DNA from 2 places in the Streptomyces sp. NPDC023527 genome. Region 1 is predicted to be linked to the other one. Evidence: riboswitches for the same ligand, from Rfam matches in the RefSeq annotation. Region 1 holds a riboswitch; the other holds the start of a gene.
What was found. A riboswitch is a leader RNA that binds a small molecule or an ion and turns the genes downstream of it on or off. The one in region 1 is predicted to bind thiamine pyrophosphate.
Positions count from the first base shown of each region.

Region 1 (4,405 bases):
CACCCGGTCGAGCCGGGTGTCGAGGGCGCGGTAGACCGTGGCCATGCCACCGACGGCGATGCGCGCCTCGACTCGGTAGCGGCCGTCGAGCGTATGCCCGACGAGCGGGTCCCCTAGCGTCGTATCCACGGGACGAGTCTAAGAGGCGCCGAGCCGGCCGGGCCCCCGCCCTTGTCGACCCCGCCCGGCCGGCTCATCCAGCCCGTCCGGCGTTTGATGACAAAGGGGGGCCCGGGGGCTCGCCCCCGGTTACGGGCCGAACGCCGGTCGCTCAGGATCCAACCGGGCCAAGCCCTCCGCAGGAGAAGACGCCTCGGCGAAGTGGCGGCGCGGAATCCGGCCCGCCCGGTGCGCCAGGCGGCCCGCCTCCACCGCGTGCCGCATCGCCTCCGCCATGAGGGCCGGCTCCTGGGCACGGGTGACCGCCGAGGCGAGCATCACCGCGGCGCAGCCCAGCTCCATGGCCAGAGCCACGTCGGAGGCCGTGCCCGCGCCCGCGTCGAGGATCACCGGCACCCCCGCGCGCTCGGTGATCAGCTGGAAGTTGTGCGGGTTGCGGATGCCGAGCCCGGAGCCGATGGGCGAGCCCAGCGGCATGATCGCCGCACAGCCCACGTCCTCCAGCTTGCGGGCGAGGACGGGGTCGTCGTTGGTGTACGGCAGCACCGTGAAGCCGTCGTCCACCAGGATCTCCGCGGCGTCCAGCAGCTCGATCGGGTCCGGCAGCAGGGTGCGCTCGTCGGCGATCACTTCGAGCTTGACCCAGTCCGTGCCGAGCGCCTCCCGGGCCAGCCGGGCGGTGAGGACGGCCTCGCCGGCGGTGAAGCAGCCCGCGGTGTTCGGCAGCACCCGGATGCCGTGCCGGGTGAGGACCGACAGGACCGAGCCCCGCACGCTCGCGTCGAGCCGGCGCATCGCGACGGTGGTCAGCTCGGTGCCGGAGGCCAGCAGCGCGCGCTCCAGGACGTCGAGGCTGGGCGCGCCGCCCGTACCCATGATCAGGCGCGAGGTGAACGTGGTGTCGGCGATGGTGAGCAGGTCGTCTGCCATCGGAGCTGATCAGCCTCCCTGTACCGCGGTGAGGACCTCGACGCGGTCGCCGTCGCCGAGTGTGGTGGCGGGCCACTGGCCGCGCGGTACGACCGCCTCGTTGACGGCGGCCGCGACACCGGTGGGGGCCGTGGTGAGCGAGGCCACCAGGGTGTCGAGCGTCAGGCCCGTGGGAATCGCGCGGCTCTCGCCGTTGACGCTGATGCCGACGTGGGCCTCGGGGCTGTCGGTGGGGTCGGTGGGGTTCATACGGGCAGCTCCTGGCTGGCGTTCGAGAAGCGTCGGGGGGAGAAGGGACGGGCCTCCTCGGGCAGCCGTCCGGTGGTCAGCACCTCGGCCATGACGTCACCCGTCACCGGCGTGAGCAGCACGCCGTTGCGGTGGTGGCCGGTGGCGGTGTGCAGCCCCGGCAGGTCCGTCGGGCCGAGCAGGGGCGCGTTGTCGGGGGAGCCGGGGCGCAGCCCGGCGCGGGTCTCCACCAGGGGCAGCTCGGTGATGCCGGGCACCAGCTCGTGGGCGTCGCGCAGCAGCTCGTAGACGCCGCCCGCGGTGACGGTGGTGTCCCAGCCGAGCTCCTCGGTGGTCGCGCCGACGACCAGCTCACCGTTCTCGCGCGGCACCAGGTACACATGGCCGCCGCGCACCACCGCCCGTACGGTCCGGGAGAGGAAGGGCCGGTGCGCGGAGGCGTACACGGGGGGCACGCGCAGCCGCAGGACCTGGCCCTTGACCGGGCGGACCGGCGGCAGGACCGCGTCGGGCACGCCCGCGAGGGTGCCGCTGCGGCTGCCCGCGGCGAGCACCGTCTGGCCGGCGGACAGGCGGGTGCCGTCGGAGAGCTCGGCGCCCACGGCGCGGTCCCGGGCGACGAGGAGCCGTACCGCCGGCGCGCGGTGGAAGGCCACCCCGGCCCGCTCGCACGCGGTGAGCAGGGCCGCGGCGAGCCGCCGCGGATCGGTCTGGTGGTCGCCGTCCACCCGCACACCCCCGCGCACGCCCGGCGCGAGCATCGGCTCCAGGCGGCGGCACTCGCGCCCCGAGAGCCACTGCGACTCCAGACCGGACCGCAGCTGGAGTTCGTGCAGCTCCCGCAGGTGCTCCCGGTCGTCGGCGTCCAGGGCCACGGCGAGCGTGCCGCACGCGCGGTAGCCGGTGTCCTGGCCGCTCGCCTCCTCCAGCTCGGCCGTGAACCGCGGATAGCGCCGCGCGGAGGCGAGGTTGAGCGCGAGCAGCCGCTCCTCGCCGTAGTGCAGTTCGGTCACCGCGGCCAGCATCCCGGCCGCGACCTGTGCCGCCCCGCCGCCGGGCGACGGGTCCGCGACGGCGGTGCGCAGGCCGCGCTGGGCCGCCCGCCACGCCGTGACCAGGCCGATGACACCGCCGCCGATGACGAGGACGTCGCACGTCCCCGGTGACGCGGTGGACAACGCGTACATGAGTGTCCAGCCCCTCCCTTCGCCGGCATGACCCGGATCAGGTTCGTACGGTCGGAGGCCGTCCAGCCTCCCTCTCAGCCCGGTGCGTCCGGGCTCCCGCGAGTGCTTTGCAGCGGCCACCCTAGTACGGGCCCCGAAGCGACCGGAAGGCCGGATGGGGGCGCCCGGAGGCGCCCGGGAGCCCGTCCCGCGCGCCGCGCCGGGCGCCGGAGCACGCCAAACACCGTGACGCTGTGTCAGAGGTCTCGTCACACGGTGCTCCGGTCCGGCCCGGCCCCCGCCCTACAGTTGATCGGGTGAGCGAGCACCGGGAAGAAACCCATACCTCCAGTGACCGTCGCGTCGTCATCGTGGGCGCCGGGATGGCCGGCGTGCAGACCGCCGTGGCCCTGCGCGAACAGGGCTGGTCCGGCACCGTCACGCTGCTGGGCGCCGAGCCCCACCCGCCGTACGACAGGCCGCCGCTCTCCAAGGCCGTGCTGCTGGGCAAGGCGGAGGGGTCCGCGTTCGAGGTGGACTTCGCGTCCCTCGGCATAGACCTGCGCCTCGGCGTCGACGTCACCGGCCTGCGCGCCGATGAGCGGCTGCTGGACACCACCGCCGGCCCGGTCCCATACGACGTGCTGGTCATCGCCACCGGCGCGCGGCCCCTGGAGCTCCCCGGCAGCGAGGACGTCCCCGGCGTGCACCTGCTGCGCACCCTGGACGACGCGCAGCGGCTGCGGCCGGTGCTGGCCGAGCAGCACGACGTGGTGGCCGTCGGCGCGGGCTGGATCGGCGCGGAGTTCGCGACCGCCGCCCGCGAGGCCGGCTGCCGGGTGACCGTCGTGGAGGCCGCCGACCGGCCGCTGGCGGGCGCCCTGCCCGCCGAGGTCGCCGCCCACATGGCCACCTGGTACGCCGACAGCGGCGCCCGGCTGCTCACCGGCGCCCGCGTGGCCGCGGTGGAGCCGGGCGCGGTGGTGCTGGCCGACGGCACCCGGCTGGCGGCCGGCGCGGTGGTCGTGGGCATCGGGGCGCGGCCGGCGACCGACTGGCTGGCCGGCTCGGGCGTCGAGCTCGCGGCGGACGGTTCGGTGGCCGCCGACGAGCGGCTGCGCACGACCCTGCCCGACGTCCACGCGGTCGGCGACTGCGCCTCCTTCCCCTCCGCCCGCTACGGCGAGCGGCTGCTGGTCCACCACTGGGACAACGCCCTCCAGGGCCCGCGGACCGTCGCCCAGAACATCGTGCTCGCCCCGGCCCCGGGCCCGGTCTACGACCCGGTGCCCTACTTCTGGTCCGAGCAGTTCGGCCGTTTCGTGCAGTACGCCGGCCACCACCTCGACAGCGACGAATTGGTGTGGCGCGGCGATCCCACGAGCGCCGCCTGGAGCGTGTGCTGGCTGCGTGACGACGTCCTCGTCGCGCTGCTGGCCGTCGGCCGGCCCCGGGACCTGGCCCAGGGGCGCAAGCTCATCGAGCGCGGCGCGACCCTGGACCGTACGAGGACCGCGAACGCGTCGCTGCCGCTCAAGGCGGCCGCCGTGTGACGGCCGGGCGGGGGTTCGTGGGCGACTCGCTGGGCCCGTGTCGGGTCAACCCGGCTACCGACTGTCAGTCCCAGATGGCAGGCTTGTCCCGTGACCGAGATTGACGCAAAGATCGATGCTCTCGTCCCCGCCTGGCTCAACCTCCCCGACGTAGCCGAAAACCTCGGCGTCGAGGTGACGCGCGTCCGGCAGCTGGTCAAGGAAGGCCAGCTGATCGCGGTGCGCCGTGGCGAGAACCGAGTGCTCATGGTGCCCGCCGACTTCATCGGCGACGGCAAGGTGATCAAGGGCCTGGCCGGCACCTTGACCCTGCTGCGGGACGACGGCTTCAGCGACGAGGAGATGCTGGAGTGGCTGTTCACGGCCGACCCGACCCTGCCGGGCACC
Region 1 is NZ_JBVHJJ010000001.1:123,915-128,319, forward strand. Features, by position in the region: gene pknB (Stk1 family PASTA domain-containing Ser/Thr kinase) at 1-129, opposite strand, end outside; gene ACZ303_RS00570 (thiazole synthase) at 250-1,050, opposite strand; gene thiS (sulfur carrier protein ThiS) at 1,060-1,299, opposite strand; gene thiO (glycine oxidase ThiO) at 1,296-2,486, opposite strand; TPP riboswitch at 2,484-2,596, opposite strand; gene ACZ303_RS00585 (NAD(P)/FAD-dependent oxidoreductase) at 2,849-4,018, shown strand; gene ACZ303_RS00590 (Rv2175c family DNA-binding protein) at 4,109-4,405, shown strand, end outside.

Region 2 (4,405 bases), on a different contig from region 1:
ACGACTACCTCAAGGACGTCACGGCGGGCATCTTCGCGGCGTTCTACGTGCCGTTCCTGGCCACCTTCGTGGCCCTGATGCTCGCCGCCGGCGACGGCGCGTGGCGGGTGCTGACGTTCCTCATCCTGACGGTGGTCAGCGACACCGGTGCGTACGCGGTGGGCTGGAAGTTCGGCAAGCGCAAGCTGGCGCCGCGCATCAGCCCCGGCAAGACGCGCGAGGGCCTGCTGGGCGCCGTCGTCTTCGCCATGGTGGCGGGCGCGCTGTGCATGCACTTCCTGATCGACGACGGGGTGTGGTGGCAGGGTCTGCTGCTCGGCCTGGCCGTCGCGGCCAGCGCCACGCTGGGCGACCTCGGCGAGTCCATGATCAAGCGTGACCTCGGCATCAAGGACATGGGTGCCCTGCTCCCGGGCCACGGCGGGATCATGGACCGGCTGGACTCGCTGCTGCCCACCGCGCCGGTGGTCTGGTTGCTGATGGTGGTCTTCGTCGGCGGCGCCTAGCCGCACACACCACCTCTGAGCTGGTGTTTCTTTGGGTGAGGGGTCCGTTGTCCACAGGGCGGCGGGCCCCTGCTCGTACGTCTGCGACACTGGTAGAACCATGCCTGCACCCGGAGAACTCACTTTCATCGCGCCGCGCGGGGCCAAGAAGCCCCCGCGGCACCTTGCCGATCTCTCGCCCGCCGAGCGCCGCGAGGCGGTTGCCGCGATCGGCGAGAAGCCGTTCCGTGCCAAGCAGCTGTCGCAGCACTACTTCGCACGGTATGCGCACGACCCAGCGGCATGGACCGACATCCCGGCGGCGGCGCGCGAGAAGCTCGCCTCCGAGCTGCTGCCGGAGCTGATGAGTGTCGTCCGGCACATCTCGTGCGACGACGACACCACCCGCAAGACCCTCTGGCGGCTGCACGACGGCAAGCTGGTCGAGTCCGTGCTCATGCGTTATCCCGACCGGGTGACCATGTGCATCAGCTCCCAGGCCGGCTGCGGCATGAACTGCCCGTTCTGCGCCACCGGCCAGGCCGGACTGGACCGCAATCTGTCGACCGCCGAGATCGTGCACCAGATCGTCGACGGCATGCGCGCCCTGCGCGACGGCGAGGTGCCCGGCGGCCCCGCGCGCCTGTCGAACATCGTCTTCATGGGCATGGGCGAGCCGCTCGCCAACTACAAGCGGGTCGTGGGCGCCATCCGCCGCCTCACCGACCCCGAGCCGGACGGCCTCGGGCTCTCCCAGCGCGGCATCACCGTCTCCACTGTCGGCCTGGTCCCGGCCATGCACCGGTTCGCCGACGAGGGCTTCAAGTGCCGCCTCGCGGTCTCGCTGCACGCGCCCGACGACGAGCTGCGCGACACCCTGGTGCCGGTCAACACCCGTTGGAAGGTCCGCGAGGTCCTCGACGCCGCGTGGGAGTACGCCGAGAGGTCCGGCCGCCGGATCTCCATCGAGTACGCCCTGATCCGCGACATCAACGACCAGGCGTGGCGTGGTGACCTCCTCGGCCGCCTGCTCAAGGGCAAGCGCGTCCACGTCAACCTCATCCCGCTCAACCCCACCCCGGGCTCGAAGTGGACGGCCTCCCGGCCGGAGGACGAGCGGGCGTTCGTCGCGGCCATCGCGGCGCACGGCGTGCCCGTGACCGTACGGGACACCCGCGGCCAGGAGATCGACGGCGCCTGCGGGCAGCTGGCGGCCACCGAGCGCTGAGCCCGCCCGCCGCGGGCCGGAGGCACAAGCAGGCCGGCGGATACGGTGGCCCGGTGCCACCGAAGGCCACTGATACTGTGCCTTCGCACAAGTGAACAATCCGACAGGGGAGCGCGCGAGCGCTGAGAGTGCGGCAATGGGCCGCAGACCCTCGGACCTGATCCGGGTCATACCGGCGTAGGGAGTCAGCACCACCATGAACACCAACCTCCGGCGTGCCCTGAGCGCGACCGTCGTCGCCGCGCTCGGCCTGCCCGTCCTGGCCGCCTGCGGCGGTTCGGGCGGCTCCGAGGAAGCCGACGGCGGCAAGACCGTCACCCTCGTCTCGCACGACTCCTTCATCGCCTCGGAGCAGGTGCTGAAGGAGTTCACCCGGCAGACCGGCTACACCGTCAAGGTGGTCAAGGGCGGCGACGCCGGCCAGGCCGTCAACCAGGCGATCCTCTCCAAGAAGCACCCGCAGGGCGACGTCTTCTTCGGTGTCGACAACACCCTCCTGTCGAGGGCGCTCGACCAGGACCTCTTCACGCCGTACGCGGCCAAGGGGCTGGACCGCGTCCCGAAGAACCTCCAGGCCGACGCCGCCGAACACCGCGTCACCCCGGTCGACACCGGCGACATCTGCGTCAACTACGACCGCGCGTACTTCGCCGAGCACAAGCTGGCCCCGCCGCAGTCCTTCGACGACCTGATCAAGCCGGAGTACAAGAACCTCCTCGTCACCGAGAACGCCGCGACGTCCTCGCCCGGCCTCGCCTTCCAGCTCGCCACCGTCGCCAAGTACGGCGACGACGGCTGGCAGGACTACTGGAAGAAGCTCAAGGCCAACGGCGTCGAGGTCGTCAGCGGCTGGGAGCAGGCGTACAGCGAGCGCTTCTCCGGCTCCGCCGGCGGGAAGAAGGCCAAGGGCGACAAGCCGCTGGTCGTCTCCTACGCCTCCAGCCCGCCCGCCGAGGTCATGGGCGTCAAGCCCGAGCCGAAGGAGGCCCCGACCGGAGTCGCGACCGGCACCTGCTTCCAGCAGACCGAGTTCGCCGGACTGCTCAAGGGCGCGAAGAACACCAAGGGTGGTCAGGCCCTGATCGACTTCCTGCTGAGCAGGACGTTCCAGGAGGACATGCCCCTCCAGATGTTCGTCAGGCCCGCCAACCAGGACGCCGCGCTGCCCGAGCTGTTCACCAAGTACGGCGTGAAGGTCACCGACCCGCAGACCCTCGCCCCGGAGAAGATCGCCAAGAACCGCGAGCAGTGGGTCAAGGCATGGTCCTCGATCGTCCTGAAGTAGCGGCCGCCCCGAAGGACACGCGGAAGGGCTTCCGCCCGGCTCTCCGGCAGTCGGCGGTGCGGCTCGGCCTGATGGCCGTGCCGGTCGCCTTCTTCGCGGTCTTCTTCGCCTATCCCGTCACCGCCATCGTCGCCCGCGGCCTCAAGGACGACGGGCGGTGGCGGTTCGGGCGGGTGGGCGAGGTGCTCACCGACCCCGCGATCGGCCACGTCCTGTGGTTCACCACCTGGCAGGCGGCCGCCTCCACCGCCCTGACCCTGGCCCTCGCGCTGCCCGGCGCGTACGTCTTCGCCCGCTTCGACTTCCCCGGCAAGCAGCTGCTGAGGGCCTTGGTCACGATCCCCTTCGTGCTGCCGACCGTCGTCGCCGGCTCGGCCTTCCTGGCCCTCCTCGGCCGCGGCGGGCTCCTGGACGAGCTGTGGGGCGTCCGCCTGGACACCACCGTCTGGGCGATCCTCCTGGCCCACGTCTTCTTCAACTACGCCGTGGTCGTACGGACCGTCGGCGGCCTCTGGGCGCAGCTCGACCCCCGTCAGGAGGAGGCGGCACGCGTGCTCGGCGCCGGGCGGCTCGCCGCCTGGCGACGGGTCACCCTGCCCGCCCTGGCCCCGGCCGTGGCCGCCGCGGCGCTCATGGTCTTCCTCTTCACGTTCACCTCCTTCGGCGTCGTCCAGATCCTCGGCGGCCCCCGCTACGCCACCCTGGAAGTGGAGATCTACCAGCAGACCGCGCAGCTGCTGGACCTGCCGACCGCCGCGGTGCTCACGCTCCTGCAGTTCGTCGCGGTCGCCGTGCTGCTGGCCGTGCACGCCCGGACCGTACGCCGCCGGGAGTCCGCCCTGCGGCTGGTCGACGCCGCGCACACCTCCCGCCCCCCGCAGGGCCCGGCCCAGTGGGCGCTGCTGGGCTGCGTGCTGGCCGTGATCGCGCTGCTCGTCCTGCTGCCGCTGGCCGTGCTCGTCCTGCGCTCCTTCGACGGCCCCGACGGCTACGGCCTGGACTTCTACCGCGCTCTGACCTCCGTGGGCGACAACGGCGGCACGTTCGTCGTCGCCCCGCTGGAGGCCATCGGCAACTCCCTGGGCTACGCGCTGGCCGCCACCGGCATCGCGCTGCTCGTCGGCGGCCTCGCGGCCGCCGCGCTGACCCGGCGCGCGGGCAGGCTCGTACGCGGCTTCGACGCGCTGCTGATGCTGCCGCTGGGCACCTCGGCCGTGACCGTCGGCTTCGGCTTCCTGATCACCCTGGACGAACCGCCACTGGATTTGCGCGCGTCGTGGATCCTGGTGCCGCTGGCACAGGCGCTGGTGGGCGTGCCGTTCGTCGTACGCACCATGCTGCCGGTACTGCGAGCCGTGGACGCCCGGCTGCGCGAGGCGGCCGCGGTGCTCGGCGCGTCCCCGCTAC
Region 2 is NZ_JBVHJJ010000004.1:97,012-101,416, reverse strand. Features, by position in the region: gene ACZ303_RS09585 (phosphatidate cytidylyltransferase) at 1-506, shown strand, start outside; gene rlmN (dual-specificity RNA methyltransferase RlmN) at 607-1,713, shown strand; TPP riboswitch at 1,809-1,914, shown strand; gene ACZ303_RS09575 (thiamine ABC transporter substrate-binding protein) at 1,910-2,998, shown strand; gene ACZ303_RS09570 (ABC transporter permease) at 3,070-4,405, shown strand, end outside.
Region 2: linked by a shared signal. The riboswitch ahead of ACZ303_RS09575 (thiamine ABC transporter substrate-binding protein) and the one ahead of thiO (glycine oxidase ThiO) in region 1 are both predicted to bind thiamine pyrophosphate.